One region of the Pantoea sp. SGAir0184 genome, then DNA from elsewhere that is predicted to be linked to it. Evidence: predicted binding sites of a transcription regulator. Region 1 holds the regulator's gene; each other region holds the start of a gene.
The links. Region 1 encodes Fur, which represses iron uptake genes when iron is present. Its sites were predicted from a motif close to ATAATAATGAGAACNACTATCAA; they were not measured.

Region 1 (3,659 bases):
GGCCTACGTTGATGAGCTGTCGCCAGAGCAGATCCGTGAATATCGCGGCACGCTAACCGCGCCGGGCAAAAACAGCCCGTATCGCGATCGCAGTGTGGAAGAGAACCTGGCGCTGTTCCAGAAGATGCGTGATGGCGGCTTCGAAGAGGGCAAAGCCTGTCTGCGTGCCAAAATCGACATGGCATCCAGCTTTATTGTGATGCGCGATCCGGTGCTGTACCGCATTAAATTTGCCGAACACCACCAGACTGGCAACAAGTGGTGCATCTATCCGATGTACGACTTTACCCACTGCATCTCCGATGCGCTGGAAGGCATCACCCATTCCCTGTGTACGCTGGAGTTCCAGGACAATCGTCGTCTCTACGACTGGGTGCTGGATAACATCACTATTCCGGTGCATCCGCGTCAGTACGAGTTTTCGCGCCTGAATCTGGAATATGCGGTGATGTCGAAGCGTAAGCTGACGCAGCTGGTGAGCGAGAAGATTGTTGAAGGCTGGGACGATCCGCGCATGCTGACCGTATCCGGTCTGCGCCGTCGTGGCTATAGCGCGGCGTCAATCCGCGAATTCTGCCGCCGTATTGGTGTGACCAAGCAGGACAACATTGTTGAGATGGCGTCGCTGGAGTCGTGCATTCGTGACGACCTCAACGAGAACGCGCCGCGCGCTATGGCGGTGCTGGATCCGCTGAAAGTGGTGATCGAGAACCTGCCGGCCGGGCATGAAGAAATCATCAGCATGCCGAACCATCCGAACAAGCCGGAGATGGGCACGCGTGAGGTGCCGTTCAGCCGTGAGGTGTGGATCGATCGCGCCGACTTCCGTGAAGAGGCCAACAAGCAGTACAAACGTCTGGTGCTGGGTAAAGAAGTTCGTCTGCGCAACGCTTATGTCATTCGTGCCGAGCGCGTGGCGAAAGATGAAGCCGGCAACATCACCTGCATCTACGCTACCTGCGATGTCGACACCCTGAGCAAAGATCCGGCCGATGGCCGCAAGGTGAAAGGCGTTATCCATTGGGTATCGGCGATTCACGCGCTGCCTGCCGAATTCCGTCTGTACGATCGTCTGTTCAGCGTGCCAAACCCGGGCGCGGCCGAGGATTTCCTCACCACCATTAACCCGAACTCGCTGGAGATCAAACAGGGCTTCGTTGAGCCGGGTCTGCGTGCCGCCAGCGCGCTGGCACCGTATCAGTTTGAGCGCGAAGGTTACTTCTGCGCAGACAGCGTGTACTCGCAGCCGTCGAAACTGGTGTTCAACCGCACCGTGGGTCTGCGTGATACCTGGGCAAAAATCGGCGAATAATTTTACTGCTTGATAGCACGATATGATCAGCAAAGGGCGAGCAATCGCCCTTTTTTATTGCCCGTTATCTGCAAACGGGAATCGATTATGCTGAACCAGACAAAAAACAGTAATTACGCGCGATTACGACTAATCTGACTTTAATAAAATTAACTAATTTACCCGTGTGAAATCGTTATTTTCAGGTAGGCTATGCGCTCTTAAATGTTGCTGTGCGGGTTAGCGAAGGAAGAAAAATGACAAGTCTCGCTCTGGAAGCCAAACATAGCGTGGTGGTTTTACATCAGCTTATCGAACGTATTTTTAATCAGGCCGAAGGCAGCGATGACAGTATGGATCTGCTGCTGTCGCACTTTCATCCCGACTTCAAAATGGTGACGCCGCAAGGCAAACAGCTCGATCTCAATGACACTGAAACCCTGTTTCGCAAACTGCACGGGCAGCGGGAAGGGATGCGAATCGCCACCAGTGAGCATGCCATCATTTCCCAGCAGCAGCAGGAAGTGACCATTCAGTATCACGAACTGCAAATGCTTAACGGCAACAACCAGACCCGCATTTCGCTGGCGGTGCTGGACTGCAGCACGCCGGTTCCGCGCTGGCGCTATTTGCAGGAAACGCTGGTCGCCTGAACGCAGCCATAAAAAAACCGGTGCCTGGCACCGGTTTTTTTATACTGCATAGCATATTCAATTACTGATCGTGGAGCGTCTCGTCTTCGCGGCAGTCTCCCAGCGCACAGTGGCCGTACAGATACAGGCTGTGGTTGCTGAGTTTGATACCGTGGCGTGTCGCAATCTCACGCTGACGCGTTTCGATAGATTCATCGCTAAACTCGATCACTTTGCCGCAGTCGAGGCAAATCAGGTGATCATGATGATGCTGCTGGGTCAGTTCGAACACGGATTTCCCGCCTTCGAAGTTATGACGCGTCACGATGCCGGCGTCGTCAAACTGGTTCAGAACACGGTATACCGTCGCCAGACCAATCTCTTCGCCCATGTCGATCAGGCGTTTGTACAAATCTTCCGCACTGACATGATGGGACTCGGGTCCGGGTCCCTGAAGCACTTCCAGAATCTTCAGTCTGGGCAGCGTGACTTTCAGGCCAGCCTTTTTCAATGCGGAGTTGTTGTCAGTCATGCGGATATTGTCCTGTTACTTTGCTAGTCACTTACGGCGCAAAGGCCTTGAATGTGTGGTCAACGCGCATTCTCATTTGCGTCTCATTATAGAGCTCAGCCTGCGAAATGAAAACCGGCTGCGGCGGACAATTCCCCGGATGCTGTAAGGAGAAATGTCGTGAACCTCAGCGGGATCGTGCAGATCGATGTTCCTTTTCGCGCAGTCTCAGTCTGATGCCCGAGGAATAAGCAGATGACCGTTGCGGGTATTCTACAGAATTGAGGGAAAAAGTTAAAAAACCGTAGCTATTATTTTTATAGGTAATTCCATTGCCCGATGTGAGCCAGCGCCCACATCGGACAGGAAAGCATCAGGCTTCGATGATCGCCTGCAGCTGCAGCTCGTCAAAGATCTGCTTAACCCATTTGTCGACGCGCTCGTTAGTCAGTTCAGGCTGACGATCTTCATCGATGGCGAGGCCAAGGAAGTGTTTGTCGTCTGCCAGACCTTTAGAGGCTTCGAAGTGGTAACCTTCGGTTGGCCAGTGGCCCACAATCACTGCGCCGTTTGGCTCAATGATGTCGCGAATGGTGCCCATCGCGTCACAGAAGTACTCGGCATAATCTTCCTGATCGCCGCAGCCAAACAGCGCTACCAGCTTACCGTTGAAATCAATCTCTTCCAGCGTCGGGAAGAAGTCATCCCAGTCGCACTGGGCTTCACCGTAGTACCAGGTCGGAATACCCAGCAGCAGAATATCGAATGCTTCGAGATCTTCTTTGGTGCTCTTAGCAATGTCATGCACTTCGGCGACATCTTTACCCAGTTGTTTCTGGATCATTTTTGCAATGTTTTCAGTGTTGCCGGTATCGCTGCCGAAGAAAATGCCTACGATTGCCATGGAGTGAGTAACCTCTTAAATCCTGATTGTGAAAGTAAGTCAGAAGACGACACAGTTATGCGAATGATAGCAGACCGGCGAAAAGCGCGGAATGTGTAAAGCGCTGAGTTTGTGTTCCAGCGTGCGGTCTGCGCACGTTACGCCAGTTTGAGCTGCGCCAGCAGCATTTGTTCAATCAGTTCACTGCGGCTGATGTTCTGCTGCTCGGCCAGCGTATTAAGCGCGTCGACCGCTTCGCTGGACATTTTCAGCTCAACGCGGCGCAGGCCGCGCACCCGGTCGCGCTTCAGCTGGTTGCGCTTATTAATGCGCAGCTGCTCA
Region 2 (3,659 bases), 1.8 Mb from region 1:
CGAAGCGCTGCTCACCCGTTTCTGCATTCCGAAACACACCTGGGATTTTGTGCGCGAATCCTGGCAGCAGCGTCAGCCGTCGCTCTATTCACGCCTCGATCTGGCGTGGGATGGCACAGGCGAGATCAAGCTGCTGGAGAACAACGCCGATACGCCAACCTCGCTGTACGAAGCGGCGTTTTTCCAGTGGATCTGGCTGGAGGATCAGCTCAACGCCGGCAACCTGCCGCAGGGCAGCGATCAATTCAACAGCCTGCAGGAGCAGTTGATTGAGCGCTTCGCCACGCTGCACCAGCAGCACGGTTTTAACTGGCTGCACTTTGCCTGCTGTCGCGATACGGAAGAGGATCGCGCCACGGTACAGTATCTGCAGGATTGCGCCACTGAAGCCGGTCTGCCAAGTGAATTTCTCTACATTGATGAGATCGGGCTGGGCGAAAAAGGTCAGTTTACCGATCAGCACGATCAGGTGATCAGCAACCTGTTCAAGCTCTATCCGTGGGAATTCATGCTGCGCGAGATGTTTTCGACCAAGCTGGCCGATGCCGGCGTGCGCTGGCTGGAGCCGGCGTGGAAAAGCATTCTCTCCAACAAAGCGCTGTTACCGCTGCTGTGGGAGATGTTCCCCAACCATCCTAACCTGCTGCCCGCCTGGTTTGCCGATGATGCCAGCGCGCCGCAGATGGAAAAATATGTGGTGAAACCGCTGTTTTCCCGCGAAGGTGCCAATATCACCATCGTGGAAAACGGTCAGGAAATCGCGCGCGCCGACGGCCCCTATGGCGAAGAGGGCATGATCGTCCAGCAGTTCTGGCCGCTGCCGAAATTTGGCGACAGCTACACGCTGATTGGCAGCTGGCTGATTGACGATCAGCCTGCCGGTATCGGTCTGCGCGAAGATCGTGCGCTGATCACCCAGGATCTGTCGCGTTTCTATCCGCACACATTTATTGAGTAATGCACGTGCCGCCCGGTCTGCGGGCGGCACAGGTGTCAGCCAACCTGCACTGACAGCATACTGATCGAACCCATCTCCATGCCTTCCACCGGGATGCTCACCGCCTCACCTTCAGCACGCGCGCCGAGAATATACAGCAGCGGCAGATAGTGCTCCGGCGTCGGGTTAGCCAGCTGCGCGCCTTCATGCTGCTGATAATTCACCAGCGGATGCTGCACCGCCTCGCCTTCGTAGTCCAGATTATCGCGCACAAACTGGTTGAAGCTCTCCGCCCACGGATAAGCGCTTTCCGCGCCCTGCCAGCGAATCATGCGCAGGTTATGCACCACGTTGCCACTGGCCACCAGCATCACGCCTTCGTCACGCAGCGCCGCCAGTTTACGTCCCAGCGCAAAATGCCACGCCGCCGGCTGGGTGCCATCAATACTGAGCTGAATCAGCGGAATGTCCGCCTGTGGATACATCTTCGCCAGCACGCCCCACGAGCCGTGATCAAAGCCCCACTGCTGATCGGCCTGCACCGCCACCGGCGCCAGCAGATCGATAACGCGCTGTGCCAGCGCTGGCGAACCTTGCGCCGGATAGCGCACGTCGAACAGCGCCTGCGGGAAGCCACCAAAATCATGGATGGTGCGCGGATTGCTCATCGCCGTCACCGCCGTACCGCGCGTGTACCAGTGCGCCGAGATGGCGAGAATAGCGCGCGGACGCGGCAGGGTTTCGCCCAGCTGCTGCCATACGCGGGTATAGCGGTTGTCTTCTAATACGTTCATCGGGCTGCCGTGGCCGAGAAACAGAGCGGGCATGCGGGTCATTATTCATCCTCTGGCGTCGGGATCGCGTTAATGACTGTCACGATACGCGCTTTCGCCAGGGGAAAAACGCTGATAAGCGTGATGATGTTTATCAGCAAATTTGAACAAGATTTTGCCGACATAACTTTACGCTAAATAACTCGATATTTTATGGGGTTAACTATATTGTAACTGGTAATCATTATCATTAAGGAGCCCATCATGTCAGTACCTTTGCTGCTAACCATCCTGGCTGGCGGTGCCACTTTCGTCGGCGCGATTTTTGGCGTGCTCGGTCAAAAGCCGTCGAACCGCGTACTGGCCTTTGCGCTCGGCTTTGCCGCTGGCATCATGCTGCTGATTTCCCTGATGGAAATGCTGCCCGCCGCGCTGCATGCGGAAGGCATGTCGCCGGTGCTTGGCTACGGCATGTTCATGCTCGGCTTACTGGGTTATTTCGCCATGGATCGCCTGCTACCGCACCAGCATCCGCAGGATCTGATGGCGGTCAATCGCCGCCCCACCAACCTGAAACGTACCGCGATCCTGCTGACGCTCGGTATCAGCCTGCATAACTTTCCCGAAGGCATTGCCACCTTTGTCACCGCCAGCAGCGATATGGAACTGGGGCTGGGCATCGCGCTGGCCGTCGCGATCCACAATATTCCGGAAGGGCTGGCGGTGGCCGGACCGATGTACGCCGCCACCGGCTCGAAAGCCAAAGCGCTGTTCTGGGCCTGCCTGTCCGGCATGGCGGAGATTCTTGGTGGCATCATCGCCTTTCTGCTGCTGGGGCCGGCGGTCTCACCGGTGATGATTGCGGCCATCATGGCGGCGGTGGCGGGCATTATGGTGGCGCTGTCCGTGGATGAACTGATGCCGCTGGCGCGCGAAATCGATCCGCATAACAATCCCAGCTACGGCGTGCTGTGCGGCATGACGGTGATGGGCCTGAGCCTGACGTTGCTGCAAACCAGCGGGGTAGGCTGACGCGAGATTCGTCTCATTTATCACCACTTAGACCTTAACTATCAACGAGTTAGTCTTGTTAAGGCGTAGTCGAGACGGGTCTTGTTAACACCCGACGGCGGGCTCATTACACTCCACGCGACTCTTAGAAAGCAGTGGAGTGTTATGTTAATTCAGGGAGCCATTTTATGCCTGGCGATGAATATCTATCATGAAGCGCGCGGCGAACCGGTAAAGGGGCAGATTGCCGTCGGCACTGTCACCATGAACCGGGCTAACTGGGACGTCAAAGAGATCTGTCCGGTGGTGTACGCACCCAAACAGTTCTCCTGGACGTCTCTGCACAAACATCCCCATCGCCATCCGCCGCAGCATGACAAAAGCTGGCAGCGCGCGCAGCGCCTGGCCCAGCGGATTGTCGAGGGTAAGCTGGCGGATGTGACAAAGGGCGCGACCTTCTTTCATGCGCACAGCGCCAGACCGGCGTGGCGCCACGCCTTCCAGCGTACCGTGGTGATAGGTAATCACGTTTTTTACGCCAGCCGTTAATCATAAAAAAGGCCGGATGCATCACATCCGGCCTTATTTATTTCACGTCGGCTTAGCTGGCCTGACGGGTTTCATGCTGGCGGCGCCAGGCCACCAGGTCTTCAATGGTCACCACCGGCATGGCGTGCTGCTTCGCAAACGCAATCACTTCCGGCGCGTGCGCCATGCTGCCGTCATCATTGGTCAGTTCGCACAGCACACCCGCAGGTTTGAAGCCCGCCAGCGTCACCAGATCGAGCGTCGCTTCGGTGTGGCCGCCGCGCGCCAGCACGCCGCCGTCGCGCGCGCGCAGCGGGAATACGTGGCCGGGACGATTCAGATCGGACGGTTTAGCGTCATCGGCAATCGCCGCGCGGATGGTGGTAATACGGTCGGAGGCCGATACGCCG
Region 3 (3,659 bases), 410 kb from region 1:
GCCGCAGCCGGCGTTTATGCAGATGGTGCGTAATGAGCTGCAGGCGAAGCTGGGCGATAAGGTCAAAGACCTCTCCGGCGTGAAGATCTTCACCACGCTCGATCCGATTTCGCAGGATGCGGCGGAAAAAGCGGTTGAAGACGGCATTCCCACGCTGAAGAAACAGCGCGGGCTGAAAGATCTGGAAACCGCGATGGTGGTGGTTGACCGCTTCAGCGGTGAAGTGCGCGCCATGGTCGGCGGTGCCGATCCACTGTTCGCCGGCTATAACCGCGCGCTGCAGGCGCGGCGCTCTATCGGTTCACTGGCCAAGCCGGCGACCTATCTGACCGCGCTCAGCCAGCCAAACAGCTATCGCCTCAACAGCTGGATCGCCGACGAGCCGATTGCGCTGAAACAGCCAAACGGGTCGGTGTGGAAGCCGATGAACGACGATCGTCGCTTCAGCGGTAAAGTGATGCTGGTGGATGCGCTGACTAACTCGATGAACGTACCAACCGTTAACCTCGGGATGACGCTGGGACTCGACGCGGTAGTGGATACCTGGACCAAACTGGGCGTGCCAAAAGATCAGCTGCATCCGGTACCGGCCATGCTGCTGGGGGCGCTTAATCTGACGCCGATTGAAGTGGCGCAGGCATTCCAGTCAATTGCCAGCGGCGGTAACCGCGCTGCGCTGTCGGCGGTGCGCTCGGTGATCGCGGAAGATGGCACGGTGCTGTATCAGAGCTTCCCGCAGGCGCAGCGCGTTGAGCCGGCGCAGGCGGCGTATCTGACGCTGTATACCATGCAGCAGGTGGCCGATCACGGTACGGCGCGGGCGCTGGGCGCACGCTTCCCGGGTGCGCATCTGGCGGCGAAAACCGGTACCACCAATGACCTGATCGACAGCTGGTTTGCCGGTATTGATGGCAAAGAAGTGGCGATCACCTGGGTTGGCCGCGACAACAACCAGACTTCGAAGCTGTACGGTGCCAGTGGTGCGATGCAGATCTATCGTCGCTACCTCGACAACCAGGCGCCGATGCCACTGGTCCTGACGCCACCGGAAGATATCACTCAGATGAATATCGATTCGGCCGGTAACTTTGTCTGCGGCAGCGGCAGCAGCACCTGGCGTTCGCTGCCGGTGTGGGCGCTGGATCCGAACGCGCTGTGCCAGCAGCAACAGCAGCAGATTCAGCAGCAGCAGCAAGAGCAGCAACAGCAACAGCAGCAACAGCAACAGCCGCAGGGCGAGCAGAAAGACTCTGACGGCGTCGCGGGCTGGATTAAAGATATGTTTGGCAGTAAATAAGCCATCCGGCACTGCACCGGCTTTATACCTTCAGAGCCTATGCAGTGCCGGCGTTTTACCACCACGTAGCGGTGCCAGATACATGGCGGCGCTCCAGCCTGAGTCTTACCTGTAAGCTGAATTTAACTCCCTCTGGCGCTGCGGCGCCTTTTTCTTTGCCCGCCATTTTTTTAGCCGCGATCATGGATATGTGCGATCCGCTGGCAAACTCACCGCCAGCAGGCATTACATCTTGCGGTGCTTGCCGGGTTTCGCCTAAAATCCGTGCGTCTAATAATCATTCTCGTTTCCATTCGCCTGCATTGTTCTATTTTCATGAGATCCCACTATGAATGCGCGAAACACTTTTCCTTGTTCTCTGCGCGCGGTGACCACCCGTCGACCGCTCGCGTTATTGATTTCCCTGACTCTGGGCACACTCAGCATGCAGGCGCTGGCCGAAGATACCGTGGTGGTGACGGCTGATGGCGGCAGCGGCGTCGCGCAGGAGAGCGCATGGGGACCGTCGCCGACCATCGCCGCTAAACACAGCGCGACCGGCACCAAAACCGATACGCCAATCGAGAAGAATCCGCAGTCGGTATCGGTGGTGACGCAGGAAGAGATGTCAATGCATGCGGTGACCAGCGTCAAAGGTGCGTTCAATTACACGCCAGGCGTGCTGACCGGTAACCGCGGCAGCTCGGACGTTATCGACGCGCTGTCGATTCGCGGCTTCAGCGAAACCAACACCAACCAGTATCTGGATGGCCTGAAGCTGCAGGGTGACAACTACTCCGAATTCGCTATCGATCCTTATTTCCTCGAGCGCGCGGAGCTGCTGCGCGGTCCGGTTTCGGTGCTGTACGGTAAGAGCAACCCGGGCGGTGTGGTGTCACTGGTGAGCAAGCGGCCGACCCAGGAGACGCTGCGTGAAGTCCAGTTCCAGATGGGCACCGACAACCTGTTCTCCACCGGCTTCGATTTTGGCGGCTCACTGGATGATGACGGCGTTTACAGCTATCGCCTGACCGGCCTGGCGCGCAGCGCCGATGCGCAACAGGAGATGAACAAAGAGAAGCGCTATACCCTTGCGCCTTCGTTCAGCTGGCGTCCCGATGCCAATACCCGCTTTGACCTGCTGACCTACTTCCAGAACGAACCGGAAACCGGCTATTACGGCTGGCTGCCGCGTGAAGGCACCGTGGTGGGCATCACCCGGCCGGACGGCAGCAGCTATAAGCTGCCCACCAATTTTGATGAAGGCGAAGACAGCAATAAGATCTCGCGCAACACCAAAATGGTTGGCTACAACTTTGAGCACAGCTTTAACGATACCTGGACGGTGCGCCAGAATCTGCGCTATGCCGAAATGCAGACCGATTATCGCAGTATTTATGGCCGAACTTTTAATCCAGCAACGCTGGAAATCAATAGGATGTATGCTGGTTCGAAAGAGAAACTTAACCAGTTTGCTGTTGATACTCAGGCGCAGGCAAAATTTGCCACTGGCGCTGTTGAACATACTGTTTTAGTTGGTGTTGATTACCAGCGTACCCGAAATGATATTGATGCAATATTTACGGGCGCAACGCCAATAAGCATAGTCAATCCACAGTACGGTAACGATAGTCTGGTTGGTGCACCTTACTTATATCAATATCTGAATAAACAGGAACAGACTGGCTTATACACGCAGGATCAAATGGAGTGGAATAGGTGGGTCCTGACGCTGGGAGGCCGCTATGACTACGCAATGACATCAGCGTTAAATCGTAACGGTGATGTCGAGGATAAGAATCACGATCAGGCATTTACCTGGCGTGGTGGTCTGAACTATGTGTTTGATAATGGTATTGCACCTTATTTCAGTTACAGCGAGTCCTTTATTCCAACGTCCGGAACGACCTCAACCGGTAAGGCTTTCGATCCTTCCCGCGCTAAGCAGTATGAAGCTGGCGTAAAATACGTACCTAAAGATCGGCCAATTGTCATTACTGCTTCGGTTTATCAAATCACCAAGGATAAGAATTTAACTGTCGATCCGTCTAATTCGTCATTTAGCGTGCAGAGCGGTGAAATTCGATCGCGTGGTATTGAATTCGAAGCGAAAGCGGCGGTCAACGCGAATGTTAATGTGACAGCTGCATATGCGTACACAGATGCAGAATATACGCATGATACGACTTTAAAAGGCAGAACACCGGTTCAGGTGCCGAAGCATATGGCATCGCTTTGGACAGATTATACCTTCCATGAAACGGCGCTGTCTGGATTTACCATCGGTGCTGGTGTTCGCTATACCGGTGAAAGCAAAGGATTGTATGAAGAGTCAATCCAGAACGGAGCGAAATCCAACCAGAACTTTGACGTCGCTGCTTAC

Region 2: the regulator Fur is predicted to act here: its motif matches at 1,939-1,961, upstream of zupT (zinc transporter ZupT).
Region 3: the regulator Fur is predicted to act here: its motif matches at 1,568-1,590, upstream of fhuA (ferrichrome porin FhuA).

What each region holds. Positions count from the first base shown of each region.
Region 1 covers NZ_CP028050.1:2,995,231-2,998,889, reverse strand. The annotation lists gene glnS (glutamine--tRNA ligase) at 1-1,312, shown strand, start outside; gene C1N60_RS14210 (hypothetical protein) at 1,549-1,944, shown strand; gene fur (ferric iron uptake transcriptional regulator) at 2,006-2,455, opposite strand; gene fldA (flavodoxin FldA) at 2,808-3,338, opposite strand; gene ybfE (LexA regulated protein) at 3,476-3,659, opposite strand, start outside.
Region 2 covers NZ_CP028050.1:581,966-585,624, reverse strand. The annotation lists gene C1N60_RS02790 (glutathionylspermidine synthase family protein) at 1-958, shown strand, start outside; gene ygiD (4,5-DOPA-extradiol-dioxygenase) at 994-1,764, opposite strand; gene zupT (zinc transporter ZupT) at 1,975-2,742, shown strand; gene C1N60_RS02775 (cell wall hydrolase) at 2,887-3,270, shown strand; gene ribB (3,4-dihydroxy-2-butanone-4-phosphate synthase) at 3,323-3,659, opposite strand, start outside.
Region 3 covers NZ_CP028050.1:3,407,688-3,411,346, reverse strand. The annotation lists gene mrcB (bifunctional glycosyl transferase/transpeptidase) at 1-1,297, shown strand, start outside; gene fhuA (ferrichrome porin FhuA) at 1,626-3,659, shown strand, end outside.